Regions from separate parts of the Micromonospora sp. NPDC002411 genome, predicted to be linked through region 3. Evidence: predicted binding sites of a transcription regulator. Region 3 holds the regulator's gene; each other region holds the start of a gene.
What was found. The regulator HrcA, encoded in region 3, represses chaperone genes, less so after heat shock. The targets are predictions, from matches to a motif close to GGTTNGCACNCTCNNNNNGAGNGTGCNAACC.
Positions count from the first base shown of each region.

Region 1: the regulator HrcA is predicted to act here: its motif matches at 3,994-4,024, upstream of groES (co-chaperone GroES).
Region 2: the regulator HrcA is predicted to act here: its motif matches at 4,934-4,964, upstream of groL (chaperonin GroEL).

Region 1 is NZ_JBSFBM010000179.1:2,456-10,086, forward strand. Features, by position in the region: gene ACWCO3_RS20945 (molybdopterin-dependent oxidoreductase) at 102-1,700, opposite strand; gene groL (chaperonin GroEL) at 1,834-3,474, opposite strand; gene groES (co-chaperone GroES) at 3,545-3,859, opposite strand; gene ACWCO3_RS20960 (THUMP-like domain-containing protein) at 4,120-5,316, shown strand; gene ybaK (Cys-tRNA(Pro) deacylase) at 5,327-5,806, shown strand; gene ACWCO3_RS20970 (sugar ABC transporter substrate-binding protein) at 5,984-7,072, shown strand; gene ACWCO3_RS20975 (ATP-binding cassette domain-containing protein) at 7,188-7,631, shown strand, end outside.
Region 2 is NZ_JBSFBM010000052.1:3,938-11,568, forward strand. Features, by position in the region: gene ACWCO3_RS09405 (S8 family serine peptidase) at 1-1,781, shown strand, start outside; gene ACWCO3_RS09410 (GNAT family N-acetyltransferase) at 1,798-2,730, shown strand; gene ACWCO3_RS09415 (hypothetical protein) at 2,810-3,058, shown strand; gene groL (chaperonin GroEL) at 3,117-4,739, opposite strand; gene ACWCO3_RS09425 (hypothetical protein) at 5,012-6,199, opposite strand; gene ACWCO3_RS09430 (cold-shock protein) at 6,295-6,498, opposite strand; gene ACWCO3_RS09435 (GNAT family N-acetyltransferase) at 6,808-7,341, shown strand; gene paaN (phenylacetic acid degradation protein PaaN) at 7,445-7,631, opposite strand, start outside.
Region 3 is NZ_JBSFBM010000162.1:784-8,414, forward strand. Features, by position in the region: gene ppk2 (polyphosphate kinase 2) at 1-541, shown strand, start outside; gene ACWCO3_RS19680 (16S rRNA (uracil(1498)-N(3))-methyltransferase) at 546-1,280, opposite strand; gene dnaJ (molecular chaperone DnaJ) at 1,282-2,427, opposite strand; gene hrcA (heat-inducible transcriptional repressor HrcA) at 2,499-3,521, opposite strand; gene ACWCO3_RS19695 (DUF4870 domain-containing protein) at 3,748-4,380, shown strand; gene hemW (radical SAM family heme chaperone HemW) at 4,585-5,808, opposite strand; gene ACWCO3_RS19705 (enoyl-CoA hydratase-related protein) at 5,828-6,637, shown strand; gene ACWCO3_RS19710 (SDR family NAD(P)-dependent oxidoreductase) at 6,728-7,492, opposite strand.

The DNA.
Region 1 (7,631 bases), on a different contig from region 3:
TTGGACAGTTTCCGTTCAGGCAGGACGGAAACTGTCCAAGATCTCCACGATCGGACCCGCACAGGTCAGGCGGACGGCCGTGCGCTGGCCAACCGAGGCCGTCAGCGGACGGTGACGGTCACCGTGTGCCAGCCGGTCGCGCCGTCCGGGACGACGCCCTGCGTACGCTCGGTCTGGGTCTCGCCGGTCGCGTCCGTCGCCCGGACCTGGAGGCGATGCTCGCCCGGCGTGGCGTCCCAACTCCACGACCATTGCACCCAGGTGTCCACCGACACCGTCGGAGCCAGTGTCGCCTCCTGCCAGGGCCCGCCGTCGACGCGTACCTCGACGCGGCGGATGCCCCGGTGCTGCGCCCACGCCACCCCCGCCACGGTGATCGGGCCGGGGGTCAACCGGTTGCGTCGGCGGGGCGCGTCGATCCGGGACTGGGTCTTGATCGGGCCCTGGGCGGACCAGCCGCGCGGCACCCAGTACGCGTCGAAGTCGGCGAACCGGGTCAGCTCCAGCTCGGTCACCCACTTGCACGCCGACACGTAGCCGTAGAGGCCGGGCACCACCATCCGGACCGGGAAGCCGTGCTCGACCGGCAGCGGCTCGCCGTTCATGCCGACCGCCAGGAGGGCGTCCCGCCCGTCGCGCAGCGCGGCGGTGGGGGTGCCGCAGGTCCAGCCGTCGACCGACCGGCCAACCACCTGGTCGGCGTCCTCGTCCGGGTCCACCTCGTCGAGCAGTTCCCGCAGGGGTACGCCGAGCCAGCGGGCATTGCCGATCAGGTCCCCACCCACCTCGTTGGAGACGCACGCCAGCGTGACGTACCGCTCCACCAGCGGCCGGGCCAGCAGGTCGGCGTACGTGTAGGTGCGCTCGGTGCCGACCCGACCGTGGATCCGCAGCCGCCAGGTGTCCGGATCGACCTGCGGTACGACCAGCGCGGTGTCGATCCGGTAGAAGCCGAGGTTCGGAGTGACGTACGGCGCGAGTTGCGCCAGCGAGAGGTCCGCGCCGGCCGGCACGGCCGGCGCGGGGGCGACCGGTGCGGGTAGTCGGATCGCGTCCCGGGCGGCGGAGACGCCGCGTCGTCCCGCCAACCAGCGCCCACCGAGACCGGCCACCACTGCGGTGCCGAGCAGCACCCCACTGCCGGTGAGGAACCGTCGCCGGGACTCGGGGTCGACCTCGGCAGGGCCGTCCGCCCCGACGGGGGCCACCGGCACGGGCGCGGCGGGCGGCACGGTCGGGGTGGGTGGCGACCAGGGCCACGGGTCCAGTTCGAACGGCCCGTCGATGAACAGCCAGAGCACCAGGGCGCCGAGGCCGGCGCCGACCAGCGACGGCAACGCGTCGAAGGCGTCCGCACCGGAGCGGGTCACCGCGGCGGCCACGCCGATGACACCGAACGCGGCGATGCCGGCCAGGCCGAACGCCAACCGACGGACCGCCAGCACACCGAACAGCGCGGCGAACCCTGCCAGCAACAGGCCCGTGCCGACCAGCAGCGCAATCTTGTCGGCGGTGCCGAAGATGTCGATGGCCAGTTGCTTCAGCGACTCGGGGACGGCGTCCACGACCGCCCCGCCGACCGCTACCAGAGGCGCCGACCGGGGACCGGTCAGCACCGCCACCGGTTCGGCGATCCCGATCGCGACGGCGGCGGCGGTCACTCCGGCCAGCGCGGCGTAACGCCGCGACGTGGTGCTCATCGGCCCAGTGTGCGCGATCATCTCGCCCCGTCGCCAACAACGTCAGCGTTCGGTAATGACCTGGAAAGCGCGAGAACGGACCGGGGCACACCGCCGTACGACGGTGTGCCCCGGAACAGGTGTCGCTACCGGGTCAGAAGCCCGGGCCGTGCTGGTGGCCGTGACCGTGGCCGTGCCCACCGGCGGCGGCCGGCTCGGCCTGCTCCGGCTTGTCCACCACGAGGCTCTCCGTGGTGAGCAGCAGACCGGCGATCGAGGCGGCGTTGGTGACCGCGTTGCGGGTCACCTTCACCGGGTCGATGATGCCGGCCTTGACCAGGTCGACGTACTCGCCCTTGGCGGCGTCGAGGCCGTTGCCCCAGTCGAGGTCGGCGACCTTCTGCGTCACGACGTAGCCGTCGTGACCGGCGTTCTGGGCGATCCAGCGCAGCGGCTCGACGAGCGCCTTGCGGACGACCGAGACACCGACCTTCTCGTCACCGGTGAAGCCCAGGTCGTCGTCGAGCACCGAGAGGATCTGCACCAGAGCGGCACCGCCGCCGGGGACAGTGCCCTCCTCGACCGCTGCCTTGGTCGCCGCGATGGCGTCCTCGATGCGGTGCTTGCGCTCCTTCATCTCGACCTCGGTGGCCGCACCAGCCTTGATGACGGCGATGCCACCGGAGAGCTTCGCCAGCCGCTCGGCCAGCTTCTCCCGGTCCCAGTCGGAGTCGGAGGCCTCGATCTCCTTGCGGATCTGGGACACCCGGTCGGCGACGTCGGCCTTCTGGCCGCCGCCGTCGACGATCGTGGTGTTCTCCTTGTCGACCACGACGCGCCGAGCGGTGCCGAGCACCTCCAGGCCGACCTGGTCGAGCTTGTAGCCCAGCTCCGGGGCGACCAGCTCGGCACCCGTGGAGATCGCGATGTCCTGGAGCATCGCCTTGCGCCGGTCACCGAAGCCCGGGGCCTTGACCGCGCAGACCTTGAGGGTCTTGCGCAGCGAGTTGACCACCAGGGTGGAGAGCGCCTGGCCGTCCACGTCCTCGGCGATGATCAGCAGGGGCTTGCTGTTCTGCAGGACCTTCTCCAGCAGCGGCAGCAGCTCCTCGATCGCCGAGATCTTCTGGGTGGTGACCAGGATGTACGCGTCCTCGAGGACGGACTCCTGGCTCTCCAGGTCGGTGACGAAGTTCGGCGAGATGAAGCCCTTGTCGAACTGGAGACCCTCGGTCACGTCCAGCTCGGTGGTCAGCATGGAGCCTTCCTCGACGGTGATGACACCGTCGCGGCCGACCCGCTCCATCGCCTCGGCGATCAGGTCGCCGATCGTGGCGTCCTGCGCGGAGATCGTCGCCACGTTCGCGATCGACTCCTTGCTGGTGACCTCGGCGGCACGGCCGAGCAGCGCCTCGGAGACCTTGACGGCCGCCGCGTCGATGCCCCGCTTGAGGCCGGCCGGGTTGGTCCCGGCGGTCACGTTGCGCAGACCCTCGCGAACCATCGCCTGGGCCAGCACGGTCGCGGTGGTGGTCCCGTCGCCGGCGACGTCGTTGGTCTTGGTCGCCACCTCCTTGACCAGCTGCGCGCCAAGGTTCTCGTACGGGTTGGTGAGCTCGATCTCCTTGGCGATGGTCACACCATCGTTGGTGATCGTCGGCGCACCGAATTTCTTGTCCAGGACGACGTTGCGCCCGCGCGGGCCGAGGGTGACCTTGACCGCGTCCGCGAGGGCGTTGACACCGTGCTCCAGCAGGTGCCGGGCGTCGTCCGAGAAGCTCAGGATCTTCGCCATTAATGTCCCTTCGAAGCGCCATTGCCCCGGCCCGGCGAGCCGGACCGGGGCAATGGAACTGATCGGTTGCTTACTTCTCGATGACCGCGAGGACGTCGCGGGCGGAGAGCACCAGGTACTCCTCGCCGGCGTACTTGACCTCGGTGCCGCCGTACTTCGAGTAGAGGACGGTGTCGCCGACCTGCACGTCAACCGGAACCCGGTTGCCGTTGTCGTCGACGCGCCCCGGGCCCACAGCGAGGACGGTGCCCTCCTGCGGCTTCTCCTTGGCGGTGTCGGGGATCACGATGCCCGACGCCGTGGTGGTCTCAGCCTCGTTCGCCTGGACCACGATGCGGTCCTCGAGCGGCTTGATCGCAACCTTGGTCGCGGTAGTCACGGGCATACCCTCCTGGGGTACTGGTTTCGTTGCTGGCCGGCGGGGCCGACCAGCGTCAATCTGCCTCATGCCACCGGGCGGGGCCGTCGTCGCGGGTGCCGGTCCGCCTGGCGTTGCGCACCCGGGTCGTGAGACCCGGAAGCTGGCACCCTCAGGGTGAGAGTGCTAATCGCAGGTTATTCCGTGGCTAGCACTCCGTCAAGGAGAGTGCCAGCGCGTCGCGCCCCGCCAGCCAGGATTCTTGGGTCTACCGGGAGAATGACCGGGTGGATCTCGATCAACTGGCGGCGCTGCGTACCCCCGAGGGATCGGCCGCGCTCACGGCGGCGGCCGGTCTTGCCGGCGGTGATCCACTGGCCGCGGCCTCGGCGTTGCGCGCCGCCGGAGTGCCGCCGACGCTGGCCGCCACGGCGCTCACCCAGGCCGAGCTGCGTCACCGGGCGGTCGGCAAGTTCGGCCCGGCCGCCGCCGGGATGTTCCTCACCCGCCCCGGCCTGGAACAGGCCACCCGCCGGGTCGTCGCCGACCGTCGGGCCGCCCGGCTGCACGCCGCCGGCGTGCGCACCCTGGCCGACCTCGGGTGCGGCCTCGGCGCCGACGCACTGGCCGCCGCTCGCGCCGGCATCCGGGTGTACGGGGTGGAGGCGGACCCGGTGACCGCCGCGATGGCCGCCGCCAACGCCGCGGCGGCCGGCCTGGCCGACCTGTTCACCGTCGAGTGCGGGGATGCCACAGCGTTCGACGTCTCCCGGGTCGACGGGGTCTTCTGCGACCCGGCCCGCCGCACGACCGGCACCGGCCGACGGATCTTCGACCCGCGCGCCTACTCGCCGCCGTGGGACTTCGTGACGGGGTTGGCCGAGCGGGTGCCGCACACCGTCGTGAAGGTGGCACCGGGCCTGGACCACGGGCTCATTCCAGCTGGCGCGGAGGCGGAGTGGGTAGGTGTGGACGGCGACCTGGTCGAGGCCGCGCTCTGGTGCGGTGAGCTGGCCGAGGTGCCCCGCCGCGCCACCCTCTACCGGCAGCAGGGCGGCGAGACCCGCCGCCACCAGCTCACCGGCTCGGGCACCGACGAGGCACCTGTCGGGCCGACGCGTCGCTACCTGTACGACCCGGACCCGGCGGTGGTCCGGGCGCACCTCGTCGCCGAACTCGCCGCCGAGCTGGACGCCACCCTCGGCGACCCGAGCATCGCCTACCTCTATGCCGACCGCCCCACCCGCACCCCGTACGCGCGCTGCCTGGAGATCACCGACGTGCTGCCGTTCTCGCTCAAGCGTCTGCGGGCGCTGCTGCGCGATCGCGGGGTGGGTCGGGTGGAGATCCTCAAGCGGGGTTCCGCGCTTACCCCGGAGCAGCTTCGGCGGGACCTGCGGCTGACCGGCGACGCCTCGGCCAGCCTGGTGCTCACCCGGGTCGCGAACGCACCGACAGTGCTGATCGGGCAGCCGGTGGTCTAGCGTCGTCGGTGTGGCGGGACAAGGCACTCCGGCAACGGCACTGTTGGTCAAGCGCGGGATCGCGCATCGCACCCATCCGTACCGGGTGTCGCCGGACGCCCCGAACTACGGCGCGTTGGTGGCGGTGGCGCTCGGCGTGGCACCGGAGCGCGTCTTCAAGTCGCTGGTGACCGAGGTCGACGGTGGGCTCACCGTCGCGGTCGTCCCGGTCACGGGTGAGGTGGACCTCAAGGCGCTCGCGGCGGCGGTCGGCGGCAAGCGGGCGACGCTCGCCGAGCGGGCGGTCGCCGAGCGGGCCACCGGCTACGTACGCGGGGGGATCAGCCCGCTCGGGCAACGCCGCCGGTTGCCGACCGTGCTGGACGAGTCCGCGCTGGATCTCCCGACGATCTACGTCTCGGCTGGTCGGCGTGGCCTGCAGCTCGAACTGGCCGCGGCCGATCTGGTGGCGCTGACGGACGCGCGCACCGCGCCGCTGCAGACCCGCTGACGACATCCATGACGGCCGACCCGTTCCGGGATGGCCGGGGAGTAACAGTCGCGTTGCTGAATTGTTATCGCTCCCAACAAACTTGGCACCTGCGCGGTCTTGTGGAGCCGGTGTGACGCGAAATACGTTGCCGGACACAACAAAACGACACCTCCCCCACCCGAAAGGACCCTGCACATGCGTAAGGGGCTCCTCACCATCGCCGCCGTGGGCCTGCTCACGACCGGTGGATTGACCGCCTGCGGCGACGACGCCGGCTCTGGTTCGACCGACTCCAAGAAGACCCCCAAGATCGGCGTGATCCTCCCGGACAGCAAGTCCTCCGCCCGGTGGGAGACCGCGGACCGTCGCTTCCTGGAAGAGGCGTTCAAGGCCGCCGGCGTCCAGTACGACATCCAGAACGCCCAGAACGACAAGACCGCCTTCCAGACCATCGCCGACCAGATGATCACCAGCGGCGTCACCGCCCTGATGATCGTCAACCTGGACTCCGGCACCGGCAAGGCCGTGCTCGACAAGGCCAAGTCGCAGGGCGTCGCCACCATCGACTACGACCGGCTCACCCTCGGCGGCTCCGCCCAGTACTACGTCAGCTTCGACAACGAGACCGTCGGCAAGCTCCAGGGCGAGGGCCTGTCGAAGTGCCTGACCGAAAAGGGCGTCAAGAACCCCGTCGTGTCGTACCTGAACGGCTCCCCCACCGACAACAACGCCACCCTGTTCAAGGCCGGCTACGACTCGGTGCTCAAGCCGAAGTTCGACTCCAAGGAATACGTCAAGGGCCCTGAGGACGCGGTGCCGGCGTGGGACAACGCGCAGGCCGCGACGATCTTCGAGCAGCAGCTGACCAAGGCCAACGGCAAGATCGACGGCGTGCTCGCCGCCAACGACGGTCTCGGCAACGCGGCCATCTCGATCCTGAAGAAGAACAAGCTCAACGGCAAGGTGCCGGTGACCGGGCAGGACGCCAGCACCGAGGGCCTGCAGAACATCCTCGCCGGTGACCAGTGCATGACCGTCTACAAGGCCGTCCGGGAAGAGGCCAAGGCCGCGTCCGACCTGGCCATCGCGCTCGCCAAGGGCGAGAAGAAGGACACCGGCCAGTCGGTGAAGGACGGTGACCGGGACGTCCCCTCGGTCCTGCTCACCCCGAAGGCCATCTACAAGGACACCGTCAAGGACGTCATCGCCGACGGCTACGTGACCAAGGAAGAGGTCTGCGCCGGGGCGTACGCCAAGCTCTGCGCCGACGCCGGCATCAGCTGACCGACGCCGCAGTACCCGCCGGGACGACAATCGCCGCCCGGCACGGGAGCACCTCTCCCGTGCCGGGCGGCGCCCGCCGGACGGGCCCCGACACTCCCTTAAGAAGGAGACCCCCGTGTCCGCGACCCCCCTGCTGGAACTCCGCGGGATCGACAAGAGCTTCGGTCCCGTCCAGGTGCTCCGCGACGTCGCCCTGACCGTCCACCCGGGCGAAGTCACCGCACTGGTCGGTGACAACGGCGCCGGCAAGTCGACCCTGGTGAAGTGCATCAGTGGCATCCACCCCACCGATGCCGGTGAGTTCCTGTTCAACGGTGAACCAGTGCACATCGGCAGCCCCCGCGACGCCGCCGCGCTCGGCATCGAGGTCGTCTACCAGGACCTCGCGCTCTGCGACAACCTGGACATCGTGCAGAACATGTTCCTCGGCCGGGAGAAGCGCAGCGGCATCGTCCTCGACGAGCCGACCATGGAACAGCTCGCCGCCGAGACGCTCGCCGGGCTATCCATCCGCACCGTCACCTCGCTGCGCCAGCACGTGTCCAGCCTCTCCGGTGGT
Region 2 (7,631 bases), on a different contig from region 3:
TGGTCGGAGGCCTGGTCGCCGGGGTTGCGCTGCTGCTGCTCGCGGCCGGCACCGGCCAGTCCGGCGCGCAGTTGCCCGCGCTGTGGACCCTGCCGCCGGCGGGCTTCGCACTGGCCGCCCTGTGGGCTGCGGCCTGGCGGCCCACCGTCGACCCGGCCGACGCCGCACGCGCCGGCCGGACGGCGACCGGTTGGCTCGTGGGCCTGACCGCGCTCGGCCCGCTCGCCTTCACCGACCCGGAAGAGATCAGCCTGCTGCTGATCGGCACCCGGGACGTTCCGTTCTGGGTGGCGGCTGCGACCGGCGCCGGGCTCGCCGTCGCCGTCCTGGTCGCCATCGGGTACGCGGTGCTGCTCGCCCGGCCGTCGGCGCGTACCCCGAACCGTCGGGTCGCCGCGGTGACCGCCATGGTGCTGTTGGTGGCGTTCGGCGTGGTCGACCTCGGCCCCGGCCAACCCGGCCTCTACGGCGAGCGGCTGCTGGTGGTGCTGCGCGCGCAGGCGGACCTGACCGGTCTGCCGACCGGCGCGGCGGGTCGGGCCGGTCGGGACGCCCGGGCGACGGAGGTCTACCGGCGGCTGGTGGCGACCGCCGAGCAGAGCCAGGCCGACCTGCTCCGGGAGCTGAACCGACTCCGACTCGACCCGGTGTCGTACTACCTCGTGAACGCCGTCGAGGTGGACGGCGGCCCGGCGGTGCGCGCGTGGCTCGCCCGCCGGCCGGAGGTGGACCGGGTGCTGATCAGCCAACGCCTCCGCCCACTGCCGGCCCCGGCCGGGCAGAGCCGGGGCACCGCGCCCAAGCCCACCGGTCCGGAGTGGAACATCAGCCAGATCGGTGCCGACAAGGTCTGGTCCCAGCTCGGGGTGACCGGATCGGGCATCGTGGTCGGCAGCTCGGACTCGGGGGTGGACGGCACCCACCCGGCGCTGCGAGCGCAGTTCCGCGGTGGCGACGACTCCTGGTACGACCCGTGGGACGGCACCCGCAGCCCCACCGACCAGGGCGGACACGGCACCCACACGGTCGGCAGCGCGGTCGGGCGGGACGGCATCGGGGTGGCCCCGGACGCGCAGTGGGTGGGCTGCGTCAACCTGGACCGCAACCTCGGCAGCCCCGGGCACTACCTGGACTGCCTCCAGTTCATGCTGGCCCCGTTCCCGACCGGTGGCGACCCGTTCACGGACGGCCGCCCGGAGCGCGCACCGCAGGTGTTGACCAATTCGTGGGGCTGCCCGTCCATCGAGGGGTGCGACCGGCGTGTGCTGCGACCGGCCACCGCAGCTCTGGACGCCGCCGGGATCTTCGTGGTCGCCGCGGCCGGCAACACCGGCCCGTGGTGCACGTCGATCGACGACCCGCCAGCCCCGTTCCCCGACGTGCTGACCGTGGGCGCTGTGGACTCGCAGGGACGGGTCGCGGAGTTCTCCTCGCGCGGGCCGGTGCCGGGCGTGGGTAAGCCGGACGTGCTGGCGCCGGGTGTCGATGTGGTGTCGGCCATGCCGGGCGGCACGTACGCGGCGCTGGACGGCACTTCGATGGCGACCCCGCAGGTGGCGGGGGTGGTCGCACTGATGTGGTCGGCGAACCCCGCGCTGGTCGGCGACCTGACCCGGACCCGGCAGATCCTGCGGGACACCGCCACGGCGGCCACCCCGACGTACCGCTCCCGCAACCCGTCCGACGACTGCGGCACTCCGTCGAACGTCACCGGCGCCGGCCAGGTCGACGCGTACGCCGCTGTCAGCGCCGCCGCGGGGGTGCGACCCGGTACCCGGTGATCTAGGGTCGGCGACCATGGACGCCGAGATCACCGTCACCGAGCTGAGCGCCGACCTGGTCCCCGCCGTGGTGCGGCTCTGCGAGCAGGCTCTGGACCTGCCCGAGGACGCCGCCGAGGCGGCACCCATCGTGGACGTGCTCTGGCCTCGGGCCGCCGGCGACCGGCGGGTGGTGGGGCTGGGCGCGTACCGGGACGCGGACCTGGTCGGGGTGTTGATCTGCTCGGAGTCGTCGACCGAGCCGGGCATCGGGCACGTCGACCTGGTCGCGGTTCTCCCGCAGCAGCGCCGTCGAGGTGTCGGCCGTTCGCTGCTGCGCCGGGCCGAGCAGGTGCTCGCCGAGCGCGGCGTGACCGAGGTGCTGTTGGCCGGGAACCCGCCGTACTACGCGTGGCCGGGCATCGACGTCCGCTACACGCCGGCGGTGTGCACCGCCCTGACGCTGGGCTACCAGCAGGACCGGACCGCCTGGAACATGACCGCCGACCTGTCGTACGACGGGTCGCCGGCACTGCGGTCCACGGAGGCGGCGGAGCGTCGGCTGGCCGACCAGGGCGTGACCGTACGCCGGGCGGAGCCGAGGGACCTGCCGGCGCTCACCACGTTCGCCCGGTCCACCTTCGGCGGCACGTGGGACGGAGAGTTGAGCGGGTCGGTGGGTCGTGACGGCGCTGGCTGCCACCTGGCGGAGCGGGGCGGCGAGGTGCTCGGTTTCGCCGCGTACGGGTCGTCGCGGCCCAGCTGGTTCGGGCCGATGGGCACCGCGCCGGCGGCCGAGGGCTCAGGCATCGGTGGGGTGCTGCTGCGGCGCTGCCTCCGGGATCAGCAGGCAGCCGGGCTGGACCGGGCGCAGATCGGCTGGGTGGGGCCGGTGCCGTTCTACTCGGGCAGCGCGGGCGCCTGGATCGAGCGGGTCTTCTTCCTGTACCGACGGACGTTGACGGAATAAACACGTCAAACGGGACATGGATCCATTCGCCCGCATCGGGCCATCGATGCCCCCTACCGTTTCGGTAGAGGAGGCAGCCATGACCACGGATGACGACCAGACCGAGGACGGCCCGCCGATCACCTGGAAACCGGTCGGCGAGCTCCCCGGCCAACTGCCGTTCGACCGGCTCGACTACGGCGATGCCGAGCAACTCGCCGAGATGACCACCGACGGGGAGCCGCCGGTGGTCGAGGAGCCGCGCGAGATGGTGGACGCCCCGATCCAACTGCTTCCGCCGTACGACCGGGCGCAGAAACGGCGCAACCAGCGCCCCCTACCGACCTGACGACGAACGGGGCGGACCGCGTCAGCGGCCCGCCCCGTTCGGTGTGTCGGAACTGGACTCAGAAGTCCATGTCCCCGCCACCCGGGCCAGCCGGGGCAGCCGGGGTCTTCTCCGGCTTGTCCGCGACAACGGCCTCGGTGGTGAGGAACAGCGCCGCGATGGAAGCGGCGTTCTGCAGCGCGGAGCGCGTCACCTTGGCCGGGTCGATGATGCCCGCGGCCAGCAGGTCGACGTACTCGCCGTTGGCGGCGTTGAGGCCGTGACCCGACTCGAGGTTACGGACCTTCTCCACCACGACGCCGCCCTCGAGGCCGGCGTTGACGGCGATCTGCCGCAGCGGGGCGTCCAGCGCGACCTTGACGATGTTCGCACCGGTCGCCTCGTCGCCGACCAGGTCGAGCTTGTCGAAGGCGGTCTTGCCGGCCTGGACCAGCGCGACGCCACCACCCGGGACGATGCCCTCCTCGACGGCGGCCTTCGCGTTGCGAACGGCGTCCTCGATGCGGTGCTTGCGCTCCTTGAGCTCGACCTCGGTGGCCGCGCCGACCTTGATGACCGCAACGCCGCCGGCCAGCTTGGCCAGCCGCTCCTGCAGCTTCTCCCGGTCGTAGTCGGAGTCGCTCTTGTCGATCTCGGCCCGGATCTGGTTGACCCGACCCTGGATCTGCTCGGCGTCACCGGCACCGTCGACGATGGTGGTCTCGTCCTTGGTCACCACGACCTTGCGGGCGCGGCCCAGCATGTCGAGGCTGGCGGCGTCGAGCTTGAGGCCGACCTCCTCGCTGATGACCTGGCCACCGGCGAGGATGGCGATGTCGGTCAGCATGGCCTTGCGGCGGTCACCGAAGCCCGGCGCCTTGACGGCGACCGACTTGAAGGTGCCACGGACCTTGTTGACCACCAGGGTGGCGAGGGCCTCGCCCTCCAGGTCCTCGGCGATGATCAGCAGCGGCTTGCCCGACTGCATGACCTTCTCCAGGATCGGGAGCAGGTCCTTCACCGACGAGATCTTGCTGTTGGCGATCAGGATGTACGGGTCGTCGAAGACGGCCTCCATACGCTCCGGGTCGGTCATGAAGTAGGCCGAGATGTAGCCCTTGTCGAAGCGCATACCCTCGGTGAGCTCCAGCTCCAGCCCGAAGGTGTTGCTCTCCTCGACGGTGATGACGCCTTCCTTGCCGACCTTGTCCATCGCCTCGGCGATGATCTCGCCGACGGTGCTGTCGCCAGCGGAGATGGAGGCGGTGGAGGCGATCTGCTCCTTGGTCTCGACGTCCTTGGCGAGCTTGGACAGCTCCTCCGAGACGCTCGCGACCGCGGCCTCGATGCCCCGCTTCAGGGCCATCGGGTTGGCACCGGCGGCCACGTTGCGCAGGCCCTCGCGAACCAGGGCCTGGGCCAGGACGGTCGCCGTCGTCGTGCCGTCACCGGCAACGTCGTCGGTCTTCTTGGCGACCTCCTTGACCAGCTCAGCGCCGATCTTCTCGTACGGGTCCTCGAGCTCGATCTCCTTGGCGATGCTCACACCATCGTTGGTGATGGTGGGGGCACCCCACTTCTTCTCGAGCACGACGTTGCGGCCCTTGGGGCCGAGGGTCACCTTTACGGCGTCGGCGAGCTGGTTCATGCCCCGCTCGAGGCCGCGGCGCGCCTCTTCGTCGAACGCGATCATCTTGGCCATACGGCGTTGTCCTCCTGGACACTCACGGGCCACCCGAGATGTGTGCCTCGGATGGGCCGCCTGGTGTACGCACCTTGGGACGTCGCCACCTGGCGACGACGACGTCCTTCGGCCGGGCCGGATAGCCCGCGACGACCGGCCATGTGCCGCCCCGGCGTCTCCACGCCGGTGCAACCTGGCCCCACCGTCCCGACCATTGGCACTCACGGTATGCGAGTGCCAATGACTTGTTTAGCACTCTCCCCTGCCGAGTGCAAGCACGATGAGGCCGCTCAGCCGAGTTCGGCGGCCAGTCCGGCAGCGTTCACCGGCGCCTCATGGGCGCGCTGCTCGGTGTACGTCAGCAGCAGACCGATCATCTGGGCGAGGTGGGCCGGCAGGGCCAGGACCGCGGTGACTCCGATCACCACCACCGCACCGACCGCGGTGCCCGCCGAGGCGAAGGGATCCGTACCGAACGCGGCGGTGCCGAACCCTTCGATGGCGCTGGCGACGAAGCTGACGACGATCACCGCGAGGGCCACCAGCGCCACCCGGCCGAGCAGCAGGCCGAGCCGGTCGTGGAACATCCGGAACGATCGGCCGATCGGGTTGTGGCGCTCGAAGAGGTAGACCGGGCCGGCCATGCTCAGCGCGAACGCCAGGTAGATGCCCGGGAGTACGCAGAAGCAGACTCCGATGCCGATGAGCAGACTGACCAGCAGGGTCCAGCCCCACAGTCCGAGCGCCCGACGAAGGCCGTAGCGGAGCGCGGAGTCGAGGCTGGCCGGCTGACCGACGGCCTGCCGGGTGATCATCCAACTGCCGGCGGCCCACCCGATGGCCTGCACCAGGCCGATCACCAGACTCCCGCCGACCAGCACGGCCAAAAGACCCGCCAGTTCCGCGACGAAGTTGTCCGGCAGCGCGGCTGTCGAACTCGTCTCGACCTCGGCAGCCCACGTGGCCGACGGGTCCAACCCGAGAGAGATCACCGACAGCACCGCCGCGGGCAACACCTGGGTGAGCAGCATGATGGGCACCAACTGCCGCCAGCCCCGGCGCAGCGCCTCCCCGCACCTGGTGAACCAGCCGCCGATGCCGGCGCCGGGTGGGGTGACCAGGGGATCGTTCGGGTCGAAGCCGTAACCGGGCGGGTACCACCCGATCGGCGGCCCCGGATGCCACTGTTGCCCGCCGTAGGGACCCGCGCCGGGCGGGTAGCCCCCGGTGGGCGGAAACACCCAGCCCTGCGGCGGCGGACCCCAGGCGCCCTGCGCCGGATCCGCACCCGGCGGAGGACCGCCCGCACCCCAGGCACCCTGCGCGGGGTCCCACCCCGGTGGAGGACCGGCCGGCGGTACGCCTGGTTCCCCACCCGGCGGCGGACCGGCAGGGCCGGGTTGGCTCTGGGTCGGGTCGGACGGGCCCGGCTCACCCGGCCCGGACGGTGGGGTGGACGAGGGTGGCTGGTCGGTCATGAACGCTCCTCAGCATCGGCTGGAACGGTTCACGATCTTCCCGGTTGCGCGCCCGTGCCGCTGCCCCGACGCGCGGGGCTGTCGGTGCACGAAATTCAGCCGATGACGCGTACGTGTTCCGCCTGCGGACCCTTCTGGCCCTGCGCGATCTCGAACTCCACCCGCTGGCCGTCCTCCAACGCCTTGTAGCCGTCCATCTCGATCGCGGAGAAGTGGACGAACACGTCCTGACCGCCGTCGACGGCGATGAAGCCGTAACCCTTTTCGGCGTTGAACCACTTCACGGAACCCTGTGCCACGGTGCCACTTCCCTCACTCTGCGCGGCGTTGCCTGCCCGGCGCACGACACAGCCGGACGCCATCGGAGCACCGCTCAGCAATCGATGACGGCCATTGAAAGCGGTGACCGAAATCGCACGCTACACGAGGAGTGACAGCCGTGCACGACCACAAATCGGGCATATTTCAGTGCGGCTGGATCATGTCGGCGGACCGGTTTTCCGATCCACCGGGATCCAGGGTGGTGGATGGCGGTGAGGGCCCATGGGCTACCGGCGGCTGAGAGGCGCGGCCGGAAACCGGTTCCGCCCTGTGGTAGGCATGCGGACATGACCATCGACACCGGTTCGCCCGGCCTACGGCAGGCGGAGATCCGCCGGGTTCGGCCGATGGATGCCGCCCGGATGCGGGCGCTGCGCCTGGAGATGCTCGCCGACGCGCCGTTGGCCTTCCTGGAGACGATCGCGGACGCGGCGGCCCGGTCCCACGCCGAGTACGCCGCGCGGGTCGCCTACACCTCCGCCGGCCCAAACAACGCGCAGTTCGTCGCGGACCCGGGCCGTGGGCGGCTGGTCGGGCACGCCGGCGGCACCATCGCTCCGACCGAGGCGGGGCTGACCGTGATCTACGCCGTGTACGTCACGCCGACCTGGCGGGGCAGCGGCCTGCTCGGCGAGCTGATCGATGGTGTGGCCGCCTGGTCGCGGTCCTGCGGCCGACCGGAGTTGCTGCTGGAGGTCGTGGTGGGCAACGACCGCGCCTACCGCGCCTACCAACGGCTCGGTTTCGAGGACACCGGCGTACGAGTCCCCCACCCGAACATCCCCGCGATGACGGAGCTGCAGATGCGCCGCCCAGCCTGACCCCCCACCCTCCCCTCCCGCCAGCGACCGGTGATCAAGAGGTTTGCGTCAGGAATCGCCCTCGCGCTGACGCAAACCTCTTGATCACTTCGGCCGTCGAGCGTCAGGCCGGTCGTCGGGACTGGACGATCCGGAAGCGGTTCGCCACGTACGCGCCGTCGGTCAGGGCCGCGTTGGCCGCCGCGTTGGCGCCACTGCCGTGGAAGTCGGAGAACGCCGCCGACTGGTTCACGAAGACACCGCCGGTGAGGTTGCAGGACAGGTGCACCCCCACCTCGACCGCGACCGCC
Region 3 (7,631 bases):
GTGGTTGGCGCACCTGCCGGCGGCCGGCGAGATCGTGCTGTTCGACCGTTCCTGGTACAACAGGGCCGGCGTCGAGCGGGTGATGGGCTTCTGTAGCCGCAAGGAGTACCTGGAGTTCCTGCGGCAGGCCCCGGAGCTGGAACGGATGCTGGTGCGCTCGGGCATCCGGTTGGTCAAGTTCTGGTTCTCCGTCTCCCAGAACGAGCAGCGCACCCGGTTCGCGATCCGTCAGGTCGACCCGGTCCGGCAGTGGAAGCTGTCCCCGATGGACATCGCCTCGCTGGACCGGTGGGACGAGTACACGGAGGCCAAGGAGGCGATGTTCTTCTGGACCGACACGGCCGACGCGCCGTGGACGGTGGTGAAGAGCAACGACAAGAAGCGGGCCCGGCTGGAGGCCATGCGACACGTGCTGAACCGCTTCGACTACACCGGCAAGGATCCCGAGGTGGTCGGCACACCGGACCCGCAGATCATCGGAAACGCCGGGCTGGACCTGGGCCCGGAGGAGGAGGTCGTGCCGGTGTTTCCGAGGCCCTGAACGGTCACCAGCGGCCGAGGCGGGTGGCGAGCACGCTGAGCGCCGCCACGCCGGCGGTCGAGGTGCGCAGCACCGCCGGCCCGAGCCGCACCGGCCGACCGCCGGCCTCGCGGAACGCGGTCAGCTCGGCCGGGGCGATGCCGCCCTCCGGGCCGACCACCAGGACGATCTCACCGGCGGTCGGCAGCTCGGCGGTGGTCAGCCGCTCGTCGGCCTCCTCGTGCAGCACGAACGCGGCGGCGGCACCGGCGATCCGACGGACCACCGTGGCGGTCGACTCGTCGGGCGCGCCGGCCACCACCGGCAACCACGGCCGGCGGGCCTGCTTGGCTGCCTCCCGGGCGGTCGCCACCCACTTCTCCCGTGCGCGTACGCCCCGGTCGCCGCGCCACTGGGTCACCGAGCGCGACGCCGCCCACGGCACGATCTCGTCGACGCCGACCTCGGTCATCGCCTGCACTGCCAACTCGCCCCGGTCGCCCTTCGCGATGCCCTGCACGGTGACGATCCGGGGTACGGGCGCGTCCGCGTACCCCCGGGAGGTGATGGTGACCTCCAGGCTGCCCCGGCCGACGGCGGTGACCACGGCGGCGGCCGTGCCGCCCCGCCCGTCGGCGAGCAGCAGCTCCTCGCCGACGCGCAGCCGCTGCACGGTGGCCGCGTGGTGCCCCTCCGGGCCGTCCAGGGTCAGCGCGTCGCCGGTGGGCAGCGCCTCGACCAGGAACAGCGGTGCGGACACCTCAGGCGTGCCCGTTGAACGCGTCGCGCATCCGCGAGAAGAAGCCGCCCTGCTTGGACAACTCGGCGACCTCCTCACCACGGGTCTTGGCGAAGTCGCGCAGCATCTTCTCCTGGTCCGGGTCGAGCTTGGTCGGGGTCCGCACGTCCAGGTGCACGTAGAGGTCGCCCCGGCCGGTGCCGCGCAGGTGCGGTACGCCCCGGGCGCGCAGTCGCAGCGTGCTGGCCGGCTGGGTGCCGGCCTTGACGTCCACGGTCTCCTCGCTGTCCAGGGTCTTGATGGTCAGCCGGGTGCCCAACGCCGCCGCGGTCATCGGCACGGTGACCCGGCAGTGCAGGTCGTCGCCCTTGCGGGAGTAGACGTCGTGCGGCCGCTCGTGGATCTCCACGTAGAGGTCACCGGCGGTGCCGCCACCGGGGCCCACCTCGCCCTGCTGGGCCAGCCGGATCCGCATGCCGTCCTCGACGCCGGCCGGGATCTTGACGGTCAGCGAGCGGCGGGTCCGCACCCGGCCGTCGCCGGCGCAGGTCGGGCAGGGGTGCGGGATGGTGGTGCCGTAGCCCTGGCACACGGTGCACGGCCGGGCGGAGACGACCTGGCCGAGGAAGGTGCGCTGCACCGACTGCACCTCGCCCCGACCGGCACACGCCTCGCAGGTCGCCAGGTGCGTGCCGGCGGCCGTGCCGGCGCCGGAGCAGGTGGTGCAGAGCACTGCGGTGTCGACGGTGATCGGCGCCTCGACGCCGAACGCCGTCTCGTGCAGGTCGAGTTCGAGTCGCAGGATCGCGTCGGCGCCCGGGCGGGTACGCGGGCGCGGGCCACGGGCGTTGCCCCCGGCACCGCCGAAGAACGCGTCCATGATGTCCTGGAAACCGACGAACGGACCGGCGCCTCCGGGACCCCCGGGGCCGCCGGCACCGCCGCCGCCCGGGGCGAGCGGGTCGCCACCCAGGTCGACGATCTGCCGCTTCCGGTCGTCCGAGAGGACCTCGTACGCGGCGTTGATGTCCTTGAACTTCTCCTGAGCCTCCGGGTCCGGATTGACGTCCGGGTGGAACTGGCGCGCCAGCTTGCGGTAGGCGCGCTTGATCTCGTCATCGGAGGCTTCCCGGCTCACACCGAGAATGCCGTAGTAGTCCCTGGCCACTGCGTTCCGTGTCCTCATGTTCGTCTCGCGTTGCGCCGATCCGGCAGCCGCCGGCCGTCGGCCCTGACTGGTCAGTTCTGGGCCAGCAACTCGCCCACGTAGCGTGCCACGGCGCGCACCGTGGCGATGTTGCCGGGGTAGTCCATCCGGGTGGGCCCCAGCACCCCCAGACCGCCGACGATCGTCGCGCCCGGGCCGTAGCCGGTGCTGACCACCGACGCGGCCCGCAGGTTGTCGAACTCGTTCTCGTCGCCGATCAGCACCCGGGTCGTGCTCGGCTCGGTCTCGCCGATGAGCTTGAGGAGCACGACCTCCTCCTCCAGGGCTTCGAGGATCGGCCGCAGGGAACCCTGGAAGTCGAGCAGACCACCCCGCGTGAGGTTCGCGGTGCCGGCCAGCGCGATGCGTTCCTCGCTCCGCTCGACGAGCGTCTCCAGCAGCACGGTGGAGAGCATGGTCATCGTCGGCCGCAGCTCGGCGGACGACTCGTCGACCAGTGCCTGCACCAGTGGCGGGGTGTCGGACAGCCGGGCCCCGGCCAACTTCTCGTTGACCAGCCGACGCAGGTCGGTGACGTCGTCGGCGGGCACCGGCCGGGGCAACTCCACCAGCCGCTGCTCCACCCGCCCGGTGTCGGCGATCATGACGAGCATCAGCCGGGTGGTGGAGATCGGCACCAGCTCCAGGTGCCGCACCGAGGAGCGGGCCAGGCTCGGGTACTGCACGACGGCCACCTGCCGCGTCAACTGGGCGAGCAGCCGCACCGTGCGGTGCACCACGTCGTCGAGGTCCACCGCTCCGACCAGGAAGCGCTCGATGGCCCGGCGCTCGGCCGGACTGAGCGGCTTGACCCGGGACAACCGGTCGACGAAGAGTCGGTAACCGCGGTCGGTGGGCACCCGGCCGGCGCTCGTGTGCGGCTGCCGGATGTAGCCCTCCTCCTCCAGCACGGCCATGTCGTTGCGGACCGTGGCCGGGGAGACCCCGAGCTGGTGCCGCTCGACCAGCGCCTTGCTGCCGACCGGCTCCTGGGTGGAGACGTAGTCCTCGACGATGGCGCGGAGCACGGCGAGTTTTCGGTCGTCGAGACCCATCCTCCGCACCTCCTGTCGCACGTCGGCCGCCGGCTTCCTGGGCCGGCCGGGCCGTCCTGGCACTCGACTGTAGCGAGTGCCAGTCTACGTCGAGGTACCCGTCGACGCGATGATCAACGGCGGCCCGTCGGTGCGGCCCGCGCCACCTCGCCGGACCCGAACGGCCCACACTGCCGGGAGGTGTTGCTCTGGTGCGGCGTTGCCCGGTGCCCCTACCGTGACATCCATGACTGAACCTCCTCGCCCTCCCGGCGCGGGTGACCCCGGCAACTACCCGCCGGAGCCGACCTCCCCGGGTTCGTACCCGTCGGCCGAGCCACCCACCGCACCACTGTCCGGGGCACCCGGCCCGGGCGGCTATCCCCCGCCCGGTGGCTATCCGCCGCCCACCGGTGACCAACCGCCGTCAGGCGGCTACCCTCCGGCGGGCGGCTACCCTCCGCCCGGGGGCTACCCCCCGCCCGGCGGCGGCTACCCGACCGGTGGCGCGTACGGCGGCCCCGGCGGCGGCTACGCCAACAACGAGGACAAGACCTGGGCGCTCGTCGCGCACTTCGGCGGCGCCGCCGGCATGATCATCAGCGGCGGTGTGCTCGGCTGGATCGGCCCGCTGGTGGCCCTGCTGGCCCGTGGCAACCAGTCCCCGACCGTGCGGACGCACGCCGTGGCGGCGCTCAACTTCCAGCTCATCTGGTCGATCGTCGGCCTGATCGGCTGGGTGCTGTCCTGCATCCTGATCGGCTTCATCGGGGTCGGCGCGGCCATCATCCTCGGCGCGGTGTTCGGCATCCTCGCCGGCATCAAGGCCAACGAGGGGCAGCTCTACCGCTATCCGCTCTCCGCGAGCTTCGTCAAGTGAGACCACGGGCCGGCCGCTCCCCCGGCCGGCCCGCCCCGCTAGGGCCTGTGTCAAAGTCCTCGGTCGAGCCGAGGCGGAGTCCGGGCGGCGGTCCGGTAAGGCGGATGTTCGTTCGGATACCGGTGTTGTATCCGGGCGAATATCCAACGCGGCCGGTCGTCGTCCGGGCCCGCCGCAGGCCGGCCAGGGGCTTTGACAGAGGCCCTAGGGCAGCAGGTCGCGCACGACGGCGTCGGCGAGCAGCCGCCCGCGCAGCGTGAGCACGGCCCGGCCGGCCGCGTACTCGTCGGCGGCCAGCAGGCCGTCGGCCAGTGCCCGCTCGGCACCGGCCCGGCCGGCGGCGTCGAGCACTGTCAACGGCAGGCCGCTGGCGAGGCGAAGCCGCAGCATCACGTCCTCCATGTGCGCCTCGTCTGCCATGAGCACCTCCCGGGCCAGACCCGGAGACGCGCCGGCGGCCAACCGCTGGGCGTACGCGGAGGGGTGCTTGACGTTCCACCACCGCACGCCGCCGACGTGGCTGTGTGCTCCCGGCCCCAGCCCCCACCAGTCCGCGCCGGTCCAGTAGAGCAGGTTGTGCCGGCACCGAGCCTCGTCGGTGGCCGCCCAGTTGGAGACCTCGTACCAGGAGAGTCCGGCCGCGTCGAGCGCGGCCTCCGCGGCCAGGTAGCGGTCCGCGGCCACGTCGTCACTGGGGTACGCCAGTTCGCCGCGCCGCATCCGGGCGGCGAGCCGGGTGCCGTCCTCGACGATCAGGGCGTACGCGCTGACGTGGTCCACCCCGGCGGCGACCACCTGCTCCAACGAGGCGGCGAAGTCCTCGGCCCGTTCTCCCGGCGTTCCGTAGATCAGGTCCAGGTTCACGTGCTCGAACCCGGCGTCGCGGGCTTCCAGCGCGGCGGCGGTGGCCCGGCCGGCGCTGTGTTTGCGGTCCAGGATCGCCAGCACTCCCGGCGACGCGGACTGCATGCCCAGTGAGATCCGGGTGTAGCCGGCAGCCCGCAGCAGCTTCAACGATTCCGGGGTGACCGATTCCGGGTTGGCTTCGGTGGTCACCTCGGCGTCGGCGGCCAACCCCCAGGTGCGGTCGATGCCGTCGAGGATGCGGGCCAGGTCGTCGGCGGGGAGCAGGGTGGGCGTGCCGCCGCCGACGAAGACGGTGTCGACCCGGGGCGGTGGGCTGTCGCCCAGCACCCGGGCGGCGAGCGCCAGCTCGGCCAGGACGGTGTCGGCGTACCCGTCGCGGCTCGCGCCACCGCCCAGCTCGGCTGCCGTGTAGGTGTTGAAGTCGCAGTAGCCGCAGCGACTGGCGCAGAACGGCACGTGGACGTACACGCCGAAGCCGCGCGCGCCGACCGCCGTGGTGGCGGTGGCGGGCAACGATCCGTCGACGGGGACGGTCTCACCATCTGGAAGGACGCCGGGCATGGCCACTAGTGTGCCCGGCATGACCTCTCCCGACGTCCTCGTGCGGGTCGCCACGGCCCGTGGGGTGACCACCCTCACCCTGGACAGCCCACACAACCGCAACGCGCTCTCCACAGCTCTCATGACTCAGCTGCTGGCCGGGCTGGGCGACGCGATCGCCGACGAGACGGTACGGGCGATCGTGCTCGACCACACCGGCCCGGTCTTCTGCTCCGGCGCGGACCTGAAGGAGACGGCCGCCGCGTACGCCAGCGGGACGGTGCCGGCCGGCATGCTGGGTGACGTGCTCGCGGCGATCTGGGAGTGCCCGAAGCCGGTGCTGGCCCGGGTGGGTGGGCCGGCGCGGGCGGGCGGGCTGGGCCTGATCGCCGCCGCCGATCTCGCGGTCTGCGCCGACGAGGCGACGTTCGCGTTCACCGAGGTGCGGATCGGGGTGATCCCGGCGGTGATCTCGGCGACCGTGCTGCCCCGGCTGCACCCGCGTGCCGCGGCCGAGCTGTACCTGACCGGGGACACCTTCGACGGGCGGCGGGCCGCCCAGGTCGGCCTGGTCACGACCTCCGTGCCCGCCGCCGAGCTGGACGCCGCGGTGCGGGGCTACTGCGACTCGCTGGTGCGGGGCGCTCCCGGCGCCTTGGCGGGCGCGAAGGAGTTGCTGCGTCGGCCGGGCACTGCCGAGCTGCGCGCCGACCTGGCCCGGCTGTCCGCCCTGTCGACCAGCTACTTCCTCTCCGACGAGGGGCGCGAGGGAGTCACCGCGTTCCGGGGAAAGAGATTGACTCGATGGGTGGCCGCTCTGGACGGTGGTTCCGCTGATCATGCCGGGTAGGGCCGGGGCTCACCGGTCGGCAGAGCGGGGCCGCCGCCCCGCAGTGACCGTCGTGGGCGCCGCCTTCGGTCGGCGGCGCCCACACCTCGGTCACCACGCGGTCGCGCCGCCGTCGACCGGGTAGTTCGCGCCGGTGATGTAGGACGCCCGGTCGGAGGCCAGGAACACCACCAGTTCGGCGACCTCCTCGGGTTGGGCGAACCGCTTCAGCAGCGTCTTGCCGGTGATCGCGTCCCGGGCCGCCTGGTTGTCACCCAGGTCGCGCTCACTCGCCGGGCTGATGATGGGCCCGGGGCTGACCGCGACCGCCCGGATGCCGTGCGGCGCGCCTTCGAGAGCGAGTTGTCGGGTCAGACCGATGACACCGGCGTTCGCCGCGGTGTGGCCGACCATCGGTGGGACGTGACCGGCGATCGTCCCCGCCATGGAGGCGGCGTTGATGATCACGCCACCACCGCGTCGCACCAGGTGCGGCCAGGCGAACTTCGACACGAAGTACGGAATGTCGAGTTCGCCGGTGATGGTGTACCGCCAGTCCTCGACCGAGAAGTCGGGCATCGGGCCGAAGCGCAGCGCCGCCGCGTTGTTGTAGACCACGTCGAGCCCGCCGTAGGCCGCGACGGCGTCCTCGACGAGTGTGCGCACCTGGTCCGGGTCGGTGAGGTCGACCGGCGCGATGCCCGTCATCTCACCGCCGGCGGCGCGAACGAGTTCGACAGTCTCGTTGTTGCCGTCGACCTGGATGTCGGCGCCGACGACCTTGGCGCCTTCCCGCGCGAAGATCTGCGCGGCGACGCGTCCCAGACCGCCGCCGGTGCCGGTGACGAGTACGACCTTGCCGTCGAGCGTTCCCATGGAACTCCTCCTTGCTCCGTGACCGGTCTGGTCGCCTGGATCGGCGGCCGGACGGGCCAGCGATTGACATGTCAACTGAGGTAACCCCTTGACCGGTCAACCACTTCCCGACGAGCCGAAGCCGTGACCGGCGCGACAG